2 regions of the Streptomyces nigra genome follow, and region 1 is predicted to be linked to the other one. Evidence: riboswitches for the same ligand, from Rfam matches in the RefSeq annotation. Region 1 holds a riboswitch; the other holds the start of a gene.
The links. A riboswitch is a leader RNA that binds a small molecule or an ion and turns the genes downstream of it on or off. The one in region 1 is predicted to bind S-adenosylmethionine.
Positions count from the first base shown of each region.

Region 2: linked by a shared signal. The riboswitch ahead of DC008_RS09105 (aminotransferase class V-fold PLP-dependent enzyme) and the one ahead of thrC (threonine synthase) in region 1 are both predicted to bind S-adenosylmethionine.

Region 1 is NZ_CP029043.1:3,374,291-3,382,357, reverse strand. It holds gene DC008_RS15475 (DUF3263 domain-containing protein) at 1-113, shown strand, start outside; gene otsB (trehalose-phosphatase) at 149-1,048, shown strand; gene DC008_RS15465 (alpha,alpha-trehalose-phosphate synthase (UDP-forming)) at 1,053-2,468, opposite strand; gene DC008_RS15460 (glucosyl-3-phosphoglycerate synthase) at 2,563-3,507, opposite strand; SAM riboswitch class I at 3,666-3,835, shown strand; gene thrC (threonine synthase) at 3,854-5,137, shown strand; gene DC008_RS15450 (MoaD/ThiS family protein) at 5,134-5,409, shown strand; gene DC008_RS15445 (cold-shock protein) at 5,853-6,059, shown strand; gene groL (chaperonin GroEL) at 6,368-7,990, shown strand.
Region 2 is NZ_CP029043.1:1,955,488-1,963,554, forward strand. It holds gene DC008_RS09080 (C40 family peptidase) at 127-1,161, opposite strand; gene DC008_RS09085 (NYN domain-containing protein) at 1,372-2,715, opposite strand; gene DC008_RS09090 (hypothetical protein) at 2,750-2,989, opposite strand; gene DC008_RS09095 (rhomboid family intramembrane serine protease) at 3,155-3,904, shown strand; gene DC008_RS09100 (Lrp/AsnC family transcriptional regulator) at 3,901-4,182, shown strand; gene DC008_RS09105 (aminotransferase class V-fold PLP-dependent enzyme) at 4,229-5,596, opposite strand; SAM riboswitch class IV at 5,723-5,839, opposite strand; gene trpD (anthranilate phosphoribosyltransferase) at 5,912-6,976, opposite strand; gene qcrB (cytochrome bc1 complex cytochrome b subunit) at 7,116-8,067, opposite strand, start outside.

The sequences.
Region 1 (8,067 bases):
GCTACTACCAGCTGCTCAACGCCCTGCTGGACGACCCGAGGGCCCTGGCCCACGACCCGGTGACGGTGAACCGGCTGCGCCGGGTGCGCGACGCGAGGCGGTCCGAGCGCTGAGGGCTACCCGGCCCGCCGCTGGATAGTGTCCAGGTATGGCCCGTCACAACGATCCGAACGACCCGACCCCGTCCGCCCCCGCGTCCGGCGCGGCCCTCCCGGAGCCCACCACCGGCCCCGGCCGGGACGGGCTGGCCGCGCTGCTCGCCCGGCCCGCCCGCGCCCTGGTCGCCCTGGACTTCGACGGAACCCTCGCGCCGATCGTGCCCGACCCGGAGAAGGCGCGCGCCCACCCGGAGGCGGTGCCCGCGCTCGCCCGGCTCGCACCCGAGGTCGCCGCCGTGGCCGTGATCACCGGCCGGCCCGCCGAGGTGGCCGTGCACCACGGCGGCTTCGCCGGGGTCCCGGGCCTGGAGCACCTGGTGGTGCTCGGGCACTACGGCGCCGAGCGCTGGGACGCCGCGAGCGGTGAGCTGTCCGCACCCGACCCGCACCCCGGGGTCGCGGCCGCACGCGCCGCCCTGCCCGCCCTGCTGGCGGAGCACGAGGACGGCACCTGGATCGAGGACAAGGGGCACGCGGTCGCCGTGCACACGCGCCGCGCCGCCGATCCGCAGGGCACCTTCGACGCCCTGCGCGGCCCGCTCACCGACCTGGCCGAGCGCAACGGCCTCATCGTCGAACCGGGCCGGATGGTCCTCGAACTGCGCCCGCCCGGCATGGACAAGGGCAAGGCCCTGAGCGACCTCGCCCACGACCTCGGCGCCGAGGCGGTCCTGTACGCCGGAGACGACCTCGGCGACCTGCCCGCCTACGCCGCCGTCGACGACCTGCGGGCCAAGGGCGTCCCCGGCCTCCTGGTCTGCAGCGGCAGCGAGGAGGTCACGGAACTCTCCGAGCGGGCGGACGTGGTGGTCCCGGGCCCCGAGGGCGTGGTCGCACTCCTGCGCACCCTCGCGGACCGCACGAAGACGGACCGCACGCCCACAACCTGACCGGTCAGGCCGCCCCGTCCCCCGTCAACGCGTTCAGCTGGTCCAGGAACCACCGGGCGGGGGGCAGGGCCGTCGCCGCGGCCGCCAGGCGCTTGGAGCGCTCCGCCCGCTCCGCCGGGGGCACCGACAGGGCCTCGTGCAGCGCCTCGGCCGTGGCGATCACGTCGTACGGGTTGACGGGGAGGGCGTCCTCGCCGAGCTCCTCGAAAGCGCCGGCCTCACGGGACAGGACCAGGACGCACCCCTCGTCGGAGACGAGCGGCACCTCCTTGGCGACCAGGTTCATTCCGTCCCGGATGGGGTTGACCAGGGCCACGTCCGCCAGCCGGTAGGCGGCCAGGGAGCGGGCGAAGTCGTCCTTGACGTGCAGGACGACCGGCGTCCAGCCGGGCGTCCCATAGGCGTCGTTGATCTCCTGGGCGACCCGCTGCACCTCGGCCGTGTAGTCGCGGTAGACGGCGAGGTCCTGCCGCGAGGGGTAGGCGAAGGCCACGTGCACCACGCGCTCGCGCCACTCGGCGTGGTCGTCGAGCAGCTGCCGGTACGCCAGCAGGCCGCGCACGATGTTCTTGGACAGCTCGGTGCGGTCGACGCGCACGACGGTGCGGCGGGGCGAGCCGTCGGGGGCGGTGCCGATCTCCTCGCGCAGCGCCGTCATCCGCTCGGACACGTCGGACTCGTGCGAGCGGGCCCGCAGGAAGTCCGCGTCCGCGCCCAGCCCGTGCACCCCGATCCGGGTGCCGCCGAGCCCGCCGGCGAACCGCTCGCAGCACGCCTCGAAGGCGTCCGCCCAGCGCCGGGTGAGGAAGCCGAGCCGGTCCGCGCCGAGCATCCCGCCGAGGACCTGCCGGGCGATGTCGTCGGGCAGCATCGCGAAGTACTCCGGCGGCGCCCACGGCGTGTGCGAGAAGTGCCCGATCCGCACGTCCGGGCGCAGTTCGCGCAGCATCCCCGGCACCAGCGTCAGGTGGTAGTCCTGGACCAGCACGGCCGCCCCGGGGGCCGCCCGCTCGGCCAGCGCCTCGGCGAAGGCGCGGTTGTAGGTCTCGTACGAGGCCCACTGGCGCCGGAACTCCGCGTCGAAGACCGGCTCCAGCGGGGTCTGGTAGAGCATGTGGTGCACGAACCACAGGACCGAGTTCGCGATGCCGTTGTACGCGTCCGCGTGCACGTCCGCCGGGATGTCCAGCATCAGCACGCCGTCCTCGCCGGCCCCGCGGCGCACCGCCTCCCGGTCGCCGTCGGACAGCGCCGAGCACACCCACAGGGCGCCCGCGTCCGGCCCGATCGCCGACAGCCCGGAGACCATTCCGCCGCCGCCCCTCTTGCTGTGCAGCGAACCGTCGTCGCGCACCTCGTAGGAGACCGGGCCGCGGTTCGAGGCGACCAGTACCTTGGCAGCAGTCTGCGGGGAAGCCATACGCCTCAACCTAGCCCGGCCCGGAAACGCTCAAACGTACGGTTCGGCTCAGTGGGGGCTCACGCACGCGCTGTATACGGCCGGTGCCCGGCGTTCACGCGACCCTGCGCGTCGCGTACTCCGCGATCTCCACCATCGGCGGGCGCTCCTCGGTGTCCACCGAGTACGTCCGAGGCTCGAAACCGTCGGCGCCGCGCTCGAACTGGGTCAGCGCCGGACGCACCAGATGCCCGCGCGCCAGCCGCAGCTGGGCGGTGCGGTAGATCGCCGCGGACATCCGGCCCAGCGCCTGCCCGTCCTGGTGCCGGTGCTTGCGCACCCCCACGTCCACCTGCGCGAGAGCGTCCAGTCCCACCAGATGCAGGGCGTCCACCAGCATGCCCAGCTCGACGCCGTACCCGACCGGGAAGGGCAGCTGCTCAAGCAGGCTGCGCCGGGCCGCGTACTCGCCGCCGAGGGGCTGTACGAATCCGGCCAGCTGCGGCCAGTGCATGTTCAGCAGCGGGCGGGCCATCAGTTCGGTGACGCGGCCGCCCTGCCCGGAGGCGCCGCCGAGCGGGCGGTCGTACATCGCCTTGACCAGGTCGACCCCGGGGTCGGTGAGCAGCGGCCCGACGATGCCGAGGACGAAGTCCGAGGAGAACTCGCGCAGGTCGGCGTCGACGAAGCAGACGATGTCCCCGCCCGTGACCAGCAGCGACCGCCACAGCACCTCGCCCTTGCCGGGCACGGCCGGGACGCGGGGCAGGATGTCGTCGCGGTGCACGACCCGCGCGCCGGCCGCCGCGGCGACCTCGGCGGTGCGGTCGGTGGACCCGGAGTCGACGACGACGATCTCGTCGACCAGCGGCACCTGGTGCACCAGGTCGTGGGCGATGATCGCGACGATGTCGCCGACCGTCTCCTCCTCGTTGAGCGCGGGCAGGACGACCGACACCGACTGGCCGCTGCGCTGCTTGGCGGCCAGGACATGGTGCAGCGGGCGGTCGGCCAGGGACCAGGAGCGGCTGATCAGCCAGCGCTCGACTTCTTCCAGCACGGTCGGCGGCTCCTCACTGTCGAACGACGTCGGTGATCCATCTCGCGGTTCGGACGGCTCTCTCAACTGTCCTGGCCTTCGGTTACAGTCTTGAACAACGCGAGTGACCATCGCATGTCAGGGTCGCCCGGGTTCACAACCGCAGTACAACCGCATACCGCTCATCCAGAGGGGCAGAGGGACACGGCCCGATGAAGCCCCGGCAACCCTCCAGTCGGTTCTCGTAGATCAGCGTCGATCGTCACCGTTGATCGTCCTCGCGAGGCTCCCGGCTAGGGAAGGTGCCAAATCCGTCTCACGGCGAGATGCGTCGTGAGGAAGATGAGGAGAAAGGGCCTCGCCTCACATGGCTGTGCAGACTGTTGCAAGCAGCACCGACTCCACCGTAGACCTCGGCCCCGCAGCGGCGCTCTCCTGTCGCGAGTGCGGCCACCGCGTCCCGCTCGGCCCGGTCTTCGCCTGCGAGGAGTGTTTCGGCCCGCTCGAGATCGCCTACGACTTCTCCGGCTACGACACCGAGAAGCTCCGTCAGCGCATCGAGGCGGGCCCCGCGAACATCTGGCGCTACGCGCCCCTGCTGCCCGTCCCGGCCGACGTGGCGGACAAGCCGAACATCAACCCCGGCTGGACCAAGCTCGTCAAGGCCGACAACCTCGCCCGCGAACTGGGCGTCACCGGCGGCCTGTACGTCAAGGACGACTCCGGCAACCCGACGCACAGCTTCAAGGACCGCGTGGTCGCGCAGGCCCTGGAGGCCGCGCGCGCCTTCGGCTTCACCACCCTGTCCTGCTCCTCGACGGGCAACCTGGCCGGCGCCGTGGGCGCCGCCGCGGCCCGCGCCGGCCTCCGCTCGTGCGTGTTCATCCCGCACGACCTGGAGCAGGGCAAGGTCGTCATGGCCGCGATCTACGGCGGCGAGCTTGTCGGCATCGAGGGCAACTACGACGACGTGAACCGTTTCTGCTCCGAGCTGATCGGCGACCCGGCCGGTGAGGGCTGGGGCTTCGTGAACGTCAACCTGCGGCCGTACTACGCCGAGGGCTCCAAGACGCTCGCGTACGAGATCTGCGAGCAGCTCGGCTGGCGCCTGCCGGACCAGCTGGTCGTCCCGATCGCCTCCGGCTCCCAGCTCACCAAGATCGACAAGGGCCTCCAGGAGCTGATCAAGCTCGGGCTGGTCGAGGACAAGCCGTACAAGATCTTCGGTGCCCAGGCCGAGGGCTGCTCGCCGGTGTCCACCGCCTTCAAGGCGGGGCACGACGTGGTCCGCCCGCAGAAGCCGGACACCATCGCCAAGTCGCTCGCCATCGGCAACCCGGCCGACGGCCCCTACGTCCTGGACATCGCGCGCCGCACGGGCGGTGCGGTGGAGGACGTGACGGACGCCGAGATCGTGCAGGCGATCAAGCTGCTCGCGCGCACGGAGGGCGTCTTCGCCGAGACCGCGGGCGGTGTGACGGTGGGCGTCACGAAGAAGCTCATCGAGAGCGGGGTGCTCGACCCCACCAAGACCACGGTCGTCCTGAACACCGGTGACGGCCTGAAGACGCTGGACGCGGTGGCGGGTACGGGCCTCACCGCGACGATTCGTCCCAACCTTGACTCCTTCCGAGAGGCTGGCCTCGCATGAGCGTGACCGTTCGCATCCCGACCATCCTGCGCACCTACACCGGCGGTCGGGCCGAGGTCGCCGCCGAGGGCGCGACCCTGGCCGAGGTCATCTCCGACCTGGAGAAGAACCACACGGGGATCGCCGCCCGTGTGCTGGACGACCAGGGCAAGCTCCGCCGCTTCGTGAACGTGTACGTGAACGACGACGACGTGCGTTTCGAGCAGGGTCTGGAGACCGCCACTCCGGACGGCGCCGGTGTCTCCATCATTCCGGCCGTCGCCGGCGGCTGACCGGATGACTGAACATTACCTTCGGTAACCTCAGTCACCGAGCGTTCATCGAATTGCCTCCTCCGTGAGAGAAACGGAGGAGGCAATTCTGTGTGATTGAGCGGGGTACAGTTGGGGAACGCACCGCCGGTTCACGGACCGGCCGCCTTTGATGCGTGCCGCCGGCCCGACAAGAAGTAGCCAAAGTGCGCGGCCCTTTTGCGACTCATGCCCCGTTTGTCCGGCCGGACTTGACGCGAAGTCAGCGGAATTGTCCCCACATTCCCGACCGGTCGTGCCCGGATTTCTCGTCCGATTGACCTGTTGCAGACGGCAGTTGGGCAGATACATTCAGCCGCGGTCGACGCGTTCCGGCGCACGCCCCCGACCGATTGGGGGGTGAGGTCTGACCCGGATCCGCGAAGTGTGGATCTGTGCAAGGGCCAGTAATAGGGGAGTTAGGCATGGCTCAGGGCACCGTCAAGTGGTTCAACGCGGAGAAGGGGTACGGCTTCATCGCGGTCGACGGTGGTGCGGATGTTTTCGTCCACTACAGCGCGATCCAGATGGACGGTTACCGCACCCTGGAAGAGGGCCAGCGGGTCGATTTCGAGATCTCGCAGGGTCAGAAGGGGCCGCAGGCGGACATGGTCCGGCTGGCGACCGGCTGAAGCACGCGTCGACGAACAGCAGCGACGTTCTTCTTCGAAGGGCCCGCGCCTCCTGGGGGCGCGGGCCCTTCGCCGTGCCCGCGCGCCCCTGTGCGCGACGGGCGCGCAGCGCGGGCGCCTTGCACTCTCGTACCCCGAGTGCTAATCATTGGCGTTAGCACTCTGAAGGTGAGAGTGACAAAGGAGGACCGGGTCGGTGAGGCCCGCAGGCCAGGTGGGGCAAGGAACCACGCGGCCGGCGAGCCGTCCGTCGCGGGCGCGGGCGCGGTCCGAAGGAATCACCCCCAGTCCTGGAGGGACCACTTCACATGGCCAAGATCATCGCGTTCGACGAGGAGGCGCGGCGCGGCCTCGAGCGCGGCATGAACCAGCTCGCGGACGCCGTCAAGGTGACGCTCGGCCCCAAGGGCCGCAACGTCGTCCTCGAGAAGAAGTGGGGCGCCCCCACGATCACCAACGATGGTGTCTCCATCGCCAAGGAGATCGAGCTCGAGGACCCGTACGAGAAGATCGGCGCCGAGCTGGTCAAGGAAGTCGCCAAGAAGACGGACGACGTCGCCGGTGACGGTACGACCACCGCGACCGTCCTCGCCCAGGCCCTGGTCAAGGAGGGCCTGCGCAACGTCGCCGCCGGCGCCAACCCGATGGCCCTCAAGCGCGGCATCGAGCGTGCCGTCGAGGCCGTCAGCGCCGCCCTGCTCGAGCAGGCCAAGGATGTCGAGACCAAGGAGCAGATCGCTTCCACGGCCTCCATCTCCGCCGCCGACACCCAGATCGGCGAGCTCATCGCCGAGGCCATGGACAAGGTCGGCAAGGAAGGCGTCATCACCGTCGAGGAGTCCCAGACCTTCGGTCTGGAGCTGGAGCTCACCGAGGGTATGCGCTTCGACAAGGGCTACATCTCGGCGTACTTCGCCACCGACATGGAGCGTATGGAGGCCGTTCTCGACGACCCGTACATCCTGATCGCGAACTCCAAGATCGCCAACGTCAAGGACCTGCTCCCGCTCCTGGAGAAGGTCATGCAGTCGGGCAAGCCGCTGCTGATCATCGCCGAGGACGTCGAGGGCGAGGCCCTGTCGACCCTGGTCGTCAACAAGATCCGCGGCACCTTCAAGTCCGTCGCGGTCAAGGCCCCGGGCTTCGGCGACCGCCGCAAGGCGATGCTGAACGACATCGCCATCCTCACCGGTGGCGAGGTCATCTCCGAGGAGGTCGGTCTCAAGCTGGAGAACACCTCCCTGGACCTCCTGGGCAAGGCCCGCAAGGTCGTCATCACCAAGGACGAGACCACCATCGTCGACGGTGCCGGCTCCTCCGAGCAGGTCCAGGGCCGGGTCAACCAGATCCGCGCCGAGATCGAGAACAGCGACTCGGACTACGACCGCGAGAAGCTGCAGGAGCGCCTGGCGAAGCTCGCCGGCGGTGTCGCGGTCATCAAGGCCGGTGCCGCCACCGAGGTGGAGCTCAAGGAGCGCAAGCACCGCATCGAGGACGCCGTGCGCAACGCCAAGGCGGCCGTCGAGGAGGGCATCGTCGCCGGTGGTGGCGTGGCCCTGCTGCAGGCCTCCAGCGTCTTCGAGAAGCTGGAGCTCCAGGGCGACGAGGCGACCGGTGCGGCCGCCGTCAAGCTCGCGCTCGAGGCCCCGCTGAAGCAGATCGCCGTCAACGCCGGTCTCGAGGGCGGCGTCGTGGTGGAGAAGGTCCGCAACCTCACCCCGGGTCACGGCCTGAACGCCGCGACCGGTGAGTACGTCGACCTGGTCGCCGAGGGCATCATCGACCCGGCCAAGGTGACGCGCTCCGCGCTGCAGAACGCCGCGTCGATCGCCGCGCTGTTCCTCACCACCGAGGCCGTCATCGCCGACAAGCCGGAGAAGGCCGCGGCCCCGGCCGGCGGCGGCATGCCGGGCGGTGACATGGACTTCTGATCGTCCTCGGGGCCCCCGGCCCCGGACGGTCCACGTCCTACACGGAGGGCGGCACTTCCTGTTCCGGCAGGAGGTGC
Region 2 (8,067 bases), 1.4 Mb from region 1:
CGGCGGGCACACACCGTGACGCCCCGCCTCTGACGCAGGTCATCGGCGGGGCGCGGGGGCAGTCGGCGGTACCGCAATTCGCCCGATCGGGCGGCACGCGGCGTTGATCTTGGGTGGTGCTCCGGGTCAGATCCGGACGCCGAACTGGAACGGCATGTTGTTGATCGACTCGTAGCGCACGACCGTGCCGGAGCGCGGGGCGTGCAGGATCTGGCCGTTGCCGGCGTAGAAGCCGACGTGGTGCAGGTCACCGTAGAAGATGACCAGGTCGCCGACCTTGAGCTGGGACTGGCTGTAGATCCTCGTGCCGTAGTTGGCCTGCGCCTGCGAGGTGCGCGGGATGCCGACGCCGGCCTGGGCGAAGGCCCAGGAGGTCAGGCCCGAGCAGTCGAAGGAGGACGGGCCGGAAGCGCCGTAGACGTAGGGCGAGCCGATCTTGCTCTGGGCGGCCTGGAAGGCGGCCATGGCGCGGCCCGTGCCGGGGGCGGTGTTGCCGAGGTCGACGCGGTCCGAGGCGGAGCGGCTGGCCCGGGCGTCCTCGGCGGCGAGGGCGGCCTTCTCGGCGGCGCTGAGGCTGTTGAGCAGCTTCTGCGCCTCGCCCAGCTTGGCCTGGACCTCCTTCTTCTTCTTGCCCAGCTCGGTGCGGGTGGAGGAGAGGTCCTTGAGCTTGTCGGCGGCCTCGGCGCGCTGCTGCGCCAGCTCGCGCTGCTTCTCCTGGATCTTCTTCAGCGACTCGACCTGCTGAGCGCTCAGCTGGTCCATCGTGGAGGCCTTGTCCAGGTAGTCGTCCGGGTCGGCCGACAGGAACAGCTGGACGGAGGAGTCGATGCTGCCGGTGCGGTACTGCGCGGCGGCGGCGAGACCCATGGCGTCGCGGAGCTCGTTCAGGTCGTCCTGGCCCCGGGCGACGTTGTCCTGGATCGTGGAGATCTCCTTCTGGAGCTTCTCCTGCTTCTCCTTGGCGCCGTTGTACTTCTCGGTGGCCTGCTCGGCCTGCTCGTAGAGGGCGTCGACCTTGGCCTTGACCTCGTCCTTGCTCGGCTTCTCGCTGGGTGCCGCGTTGGCCGCCTGAGAACTGATGGCCACGGCGGCGGCTGCCGCGGTGGTGAGCACGGTCACACGTGCACGGCTCGGCTGCTTGGGTCGACGGTGGGACGCCACGGAGGTGAACTCCTTCTTCTGAGTGATCACCCGCTCGGAGGTTCGAGGCCAGACCCTAGTGACCCTCTTGTGATCAGATCAAATCCTCACCCGAAAAATCTCGCCCCAGCCGTCATTCTTTACACACAACTCACAGGTCGTCACCCAGGCTTGACGCTGCGTTGCGCGCGAGGGGCGCCAATTCGGGCATTGCGCCTGTACGTTGGCGCTTCAGGACAGGCGCTTGAGAAGTACCGCAGATGCCACGGGGCGCGCTCCGGCGCGTGCGACCCCGTCCGCCACCTCGCGGTCGGTCGAGGCGACGATGACGGGCCGGCCGGGCGGCTCGGCGCGCACGAGCTGACGGATCAGCTCGTCGGCCGTCACCCCCGGCTTGGAGAAGAGCACCCGCACCCCGCGCGGCGGCGCCAGCAGCACCGGCGCGGCCAGCTCGGCCCCGTCGAAGACACAGGTCACCTCGGCACCGGTCTGCGCGGCGAGCTGCGAGAGCTGGCCGAGGAGCCGCAGACGCTGCTTCTCCAGCGGCATCTGCGGATAGCCGGTCTTGGTGACGTTGTAGCCGTCGACCACCAAGTGCGCCTGGGGCAGGGCGAGAAGCTGGTCCAGGACGGCCGGGTCGTGCTCGGACAGCGCGCGGGCGGCGATGTCCTTCGGGGTCATCCGGCCCGGCTCGACCGCGTCCACGGTCTCGGCGGGCCGCACCGACACCGGCGGCAGCGCCAGTTCGCGGCGCAGCCCCTGCGTGGCGTCCAGCAGGGTGTCCAGGAGCAGCCGTACGCGCATGTCCTCCACGCTGCGCCCCTCGCGGGCCGCCCGGCGCGTGGCCTCCAGCGCCGCCTCGGCCTCCGCGAGCCGCGCCTTGAGCCGCCGGGTCTCGCTCTCGGCCGCCGACACCTGGGTGGTCCCCTCGGCCCGCACGGCCTCGATCTCGGCGTGGGCCTTGCGCAGGGCCGCCTCGCCGCGCTTGACGTCGCTGAGGGCCGAGCGCAGCTTGCGGTGCAGGGACTCGGCCTCCTTGCGCGAGGCGTCCAGCTCGGCGCGCAGCCGCTCGGTCTCGTGCCGGGTGTGCTCGCGGGCCTGCGCCAGCTCCTCGCGCAGCCGCTCCAGCTCGGCGCGGCTCTCCTCGCCGGCCCGCTCGGCGTCGGCCCGCTGGGCCTCCTCGCCGGCCGCGGTGACCAGCTTGACCCAGCCCGCGGGCCGCAGCACATAGGCCGCGGCCGCCACGTCGAGCGGGTCCGCGGCCGCCGGCGCCGAACCGGAGTCGAGGGCGCCGGTGAGCTCCGGCTGGGCCTCTCTGAGCTTCTCCCCGATGCGCTGACGGAACAGCGGATCGGTCTCCAGGGCGGCCGCCATCGCGTTCCCGGCGAACTTCGCCCGGCGGTTCGGCGCGAATCTGGCGTACTGCCGCAGCTGCGCGGGCAGTTCGCCGACGGTCAGCCCGCCGAACCCGTCGGACACGATCTGCACGACCCTGCGGCGCACCCCGTCGGGCAGCGGACGGTCGAGCACCTCAGCGGTGCCGTCGTCCGGCTCCCCGCCTTGTGTCTCCACCATCCGTCACCCCAATACGTGTGCGGTGCCGCTCCCGTCAGGAGCCGGCGCCCGGCCTGTCCACGAGCTCCACCTTGTCCACGGCGTTGCACCAGCGGCAGCGCACCGACTCGATCGTCTCACTGAGCACCTCGCGCTCCTCTACCTTCGGCTCGCCGGCCAGATCGAGGTGGACGTACTCCACGACCTTGGACGAACGGGTCACGTCGAAGCGGGTGAGGTTGCCGCAGAGGGTGCAGCGCCACCGGGTCGTCTCGGTGGGCAGGGGAACCGTCATCGTGACCGCGCTCTTTCCTTCTAGGCCTTCTATTGTCCGCGACGCCCGGGTGTGCCGGTGCGTGTGGCTCGTAACCCTACGGCCTGGCGGGTACCCGCCGCCCGTCCGTCCACGGCGGCGAGGCGGTCTGCGCGCGTGCGTCCCGTTACGTCATGCTCTGTACTCATGATCCGCACCAGGCGCCCGGCGCGCTCCCCGGCCCGGACCGGCTCCGCGGGCCGCAGACCGTCGGCGCCGGTGACGCACGCGCTGATCGCCCTGTGCGCCGCGCTCTTCCTGGCGGGCCCCGCGGCCGGGCTCAATCCGGCCTTCGGTTCCGGGGAGGAGCTGGTCACCGCGCAGCGGGCCTACTTCCATCGCTGGGGCGTGGTGCCCGCGGAGCTCTTCGCGGGCACCCCACGGGCGGCGCTGACCCCGCTCACGGCCCTCTTCGTGCACGGCAGCTGGGTCCACCTGCTGGGCAACATGCTCTTCCTCTACGTCTTCGGCGCGATGACGGAGGAGCGGATGGGCCGGACCCGGTTCACGCTGTTCTGTTTGGGCTGCGGGTATCTGGCCCTGCTGGGCTACGCCGCCGCGAACGACGACTCGGTCCAGCCCCTGGTCGGCGCGTCCGGGGCGATCTCGGCGGTCCTCGGCGCGTTCCTGTTCCTGTTCCCCACGGCCCGGGTGACCAGCCTGCTGCCGTTCCTGCTCTTCCTGCCGCTGCGCTTCCCCGCCTGGGTGGTGCTCCCCTTCTGGGTGGCCGTCCAGTGGGTCGCGGCACGGCAGGCCGGACCGGGCCCGGGGGTGGCGTACCTGGCCCACCTGGTGGGCTTCGGCCTGGGCTTCGGCTACGCGTGGGCGTGCTTCGGGCGGCGCACTAGAGTGAAACCCACCCGAGCTCCGGCCCCTGAGGGAGAGAACCAGCCGTGATCACCGCGATCGTCCTCATCAAGACCAGCGTGGACCGGATCCCCGAGATCGCCGAGCAGATCGCGTCGCTGGACAGCGTCAGCGAGGTCTTCTCGGTCACCGGGACCTACGACCTGATCGCCATGGTGCGGGTGAAGCGGCACGAGGACCTGGCCGAGGTCATCCCGGGCCGGATCAGCAAGATCCCCGGCGTCGAGGGCACCGACACGCACGTCGCCTTCCGCACGTACTCGCAGCACGACCTGGAGGCCGCGTTCGCCATCGGCCTGGACAGCTGAGCCGGGGTGTCCCGGCGGCGCCCGCGCGCCGCCGGGCACGGCCCGCTCAGGCGGAGGTGTCGGGCACGCAACGGCCGTTCTCGGTCCGGTAGTTCCATCGGGCGCCGTCCGTCACCAGCTCCTTCACGGCCGTCACGAACCGCTCGACGTGCTCGTCCGGCGTCCCGGCGCCGAAGCTGACCCGGATCGCGTTGAGGGACTTCTCGCCGGGCGCCGCCTCCGGGGCGCCGCACTCCCCCTGCGTCTGCGGGTCGCCGCCCAGCAGGGTCCGCACCAGCGGGTGGGCGCAGAACAGCCCGTCGCGGACGCCGATGCCGTACTCGGCGGACAGGGCGGCGGCGAAGTGCGAGCTGTTCCAGCCCTCGACGACGAACGAGATGACGCCCACGCGCGGGGCGTCGTCCCCGAAGAGGGACAGCACCCGGACCTCGGGCACCTCGGCGAGGCCGGTGCGCACCTTCTCGATCAGCTGCCGCTCCCGGGCGACCAGGCTGTCGAAGCCGGCCTCGGTGAGCGCCTTGCAGGCGGAGGCGACGGCGTAGGCGCCGATGACGTTCGGGGAGCCGGCCTCGTGGCGGGCGGCGCTGTCGTGCCACTCGACGTCCACTCCCCCGTCCTCGCGCCGGGTCACCGACCGGCTGGCGCCGCCGCCCGCGAGGTACGGCCCGGCCGCCCGCAGCCAGTCCGCGCGGCCCGCGAGGACGCCGGTGCCGAACGGGGCGTACAGCTTGTGCCCGGAGAAGGCGACCCAGTCGACGTCCAGGTCGCGCACGTTCACCGGGTGGTGCGGGGCGAGCTGCGCCGCGTCGAGCACGATCCGGGCGCCGTGCGCGTGCGCGGCCGCCGCCAGCTCCCGTACGGGCCACAGCTCGCCGGTGACGTTGGAGGCGCCGGTGACACAGACCAGGGCCGGGCCGTGGGGCTCGCGGTCGGCCAGGGCGTGCTCCAGGGTCCGTACCGCCTCACCGGGCGTGCGGGGCGCGTCGAGGTAGGTGACGCGGGCGTCCCGCCAGGGCAGCAGGGACGCGTGGTGCTCGGTCTCGAAGACGAAGACCTCGCAGCCGACCGGGAGCGCGGCGGCGAGCAGGTTGAGCGAGTCGGTGGTGGAGCGCGTGAAGACGACCTGGTCGTCCTCGCGGCAGCCGAGGAACTCGGCGACCGTGCGCCGGGCGTTCTCGAACAGGTCGGTGGAGAGCTGCGAGAGGTACCCGGCGCCCCGGTGGACGCTGCCGTAGTACGGCGCGTAGGCGGCCACGTCGTCCCAGACGCGCTGGAGGGCGGGGGCGCTCGCGGCGTAGTCGAGGGCCGCGTAGGCCACCTCGCCCCCGGTGACGAGCGGAACGGTGACATCGGCACCCAGAACGGGCAGCGGGGCACAAACGTCCTGGGCGGAGGCAGCGGTGGAGACGGACATGGCGGAACTCCCGTGAGAGGAAGGGGAAAGTGAAGAAGGGTGCGCGGAGGCGGGGCTCGGCGGCCCTATCGCATTCGCTTGCTCACGGAAGACTCCTCGACGACCAGGATCCCTGGAATCGTGAGGGATCCGCGCTTGCCGCAGACCTCGCTGCCTGCGGCCTGGTCCTCACCCGGGGCACCCCGCCACGGACGGAGGGTTGCCGGACAGTCGGCCGGGGCCTCATGACTGTCACTCATGACCTGGTACGGGAACGTACCGAGATGATCGTCGTCCCGCAACCCATGTCCGGATCGCGGGACGACGAGGTGCCTGTCAGGCGTTGCTGGCGGCCACCCACCGCTCCAGCGTCCGCTTGGCCGCGCCCGAGTCGATGGACTCGGCGGCCTTCGCCATGCCGAGCCGGATCTGCTCGGCGAGCGGGGCGTCCGCGGGCTCCAACGCGACCAGCGCGGCGGCCGAGTTGAGCAGGACGGCGTCCCGCACCGGGCCCGTCTCGCCGTCCAGCAGCCGCCGGGCGACCTCCGCGTTGTAGGAGGCGTCGGCGCCGCGCAGGGCCTCCACCGGCACCAGTTCGAGGCCGACGTCCCGCGGGTCGAAGCCCTCCTCGCGGACCGTGCCGTCGCGGACGACCCACACCCGGGAGGTGGCCGTCGTCGTCAGCTCGTCGAGGCCGTCGTCGCCCCGGAACACCAGGGCGGACGAGCCGCGCTCGGCGAGGACGCCGGCCATCAGCCCGGCCATCCGCGTGTCGAAGCAGCCGATGGCCGACGCGCTGACCCGGGCCGGGTTGGTGAGCGGGCCGAGCAGGTTGAACGAGGTCGGGATGCCGAGGTCCCGGCGCACCCCGCCGACGAACCGCATCGAGGGGTGGAACTTGGCGGCGAAGCAGAAGGTGATCCCGGCCTCGTCCACGACCCGCGCCACCCCTTCGGGTGACAGGTCCAGGTTGATGCCGAGCTTCTCCAGCACGTCGGAGGATCCGCTCGCCGAGGAGGAGGCGCGGTTGCCGTGCTTGACGACCTTGGCGCCGGTCCCGGCGATCACGACGGCGGACATGGTGGAGATGTTGACCGTCTTGGCCCGGTCGCCGCCGGTGCCGACGATGTCCACGGCCGGGCCCGGGATGTGCAGGGGCTGGGCGTGGGCGTACATCGCCTCGACCAGGCCGTTGATCTCCTCGACCGTCTCGCCCTTGGCGCGCAGGGCGACCATGAACCCGGCGATCTGCGCGTCGGACGCCTCGCCGCTCATGAACCGGTCCATCGCCCAGGCGGTGTCGGCGGCGCTCAGGTCCCGACCGGCCAGCAGGGCGCTCAGCACCTCGGGCCAGGAACGGCCCGCCGCGGTGTCGCCTCCAGCGGGGGTCACAGCGCTCATAAGCCGCTCCAGGGTCAGGTGTCCCGCACTTCGGGACATCGGTCTCAACGAGGTCCACCCTATCCAGGCGCCGGACACGGAGAAGGGCCCCGTCCGAAGACCGGACGGGACCCTTCTGCCGTGTGTGGCGGTGCAGCGATCAGTGGTGGCCGTGGCCGCTCGTGATCTCCTTGTACTCCTCGACGGTCGGCTTGGGGATCTGGCCGTCCGGGCCGTAGTACGACTTGCTGAGCTTGGCGCGCAGCTTCTCGGACGCCTTCACCTTGCGCTCGACGCCGTTCTCGTCGACCGTCGGGCCGATCTCGGCCGGCTTGTACTGCTCGTGCGCGGTGAGCGTGTACGTCGCGTCCTGGCTGAGCGGCTCGTGGATCTCGATGAACTCACCGTGCGGCAGGCGCTTGATGATGCCCGACTCGCGGCCGTGCAGCACCTTGTCCTTGTCCCGGCGCTGCAGGCCGAGGCAGATCCGCTTGGTGATGATGAACGCGAGGACCGGTCCGACGAAGAAGCTGATCCGGACGAACCAGGTGACCGCGTTGATCGACAGGTGGAAGTGGGTGGCCCACAGGTCGTTGCCACCGCCGACCAGACCGATCATGTACACCGTGATCCAGGCGACGCCGAACGCGGTACGCGTCGGGGCGTTCCGCGGGCGGTCCAGGATGTGGTGCTCGCGCTTGTCGCCGGTGACCCAGGACTCGATGAACGGGTAGACCGCGATCGCCGCGAGGACCACGCCGAACAGCACCAGCGGGATGAACACGCCGAGGACCAGCGTGTGACCCCACAGGTTGATCTCCCAGCCCGGCATGTACCGGACCAGACCCTCGGCGAAGCCCATGTACCAGTCGGGCTGGGCGCCGGTGGAGACCATGTCCGGACGGTAGGGGCCGATGGCCCAGACCGGGTTGATCTGCGCGATCGCCGCGATGACCGCGATGACACCGAAGACCAGGAAGAAGAAGCCTCCGGCCTTGGCCATGTAGACCGGCAGCAGCGGCATGCCGACGACGTTCTTGTTGGTCTTTCCGGGACCCGCGAACTGCGTGTGCTTGTGGTAGAAGACCAGGATCAGGTGGCCGACGACCAGG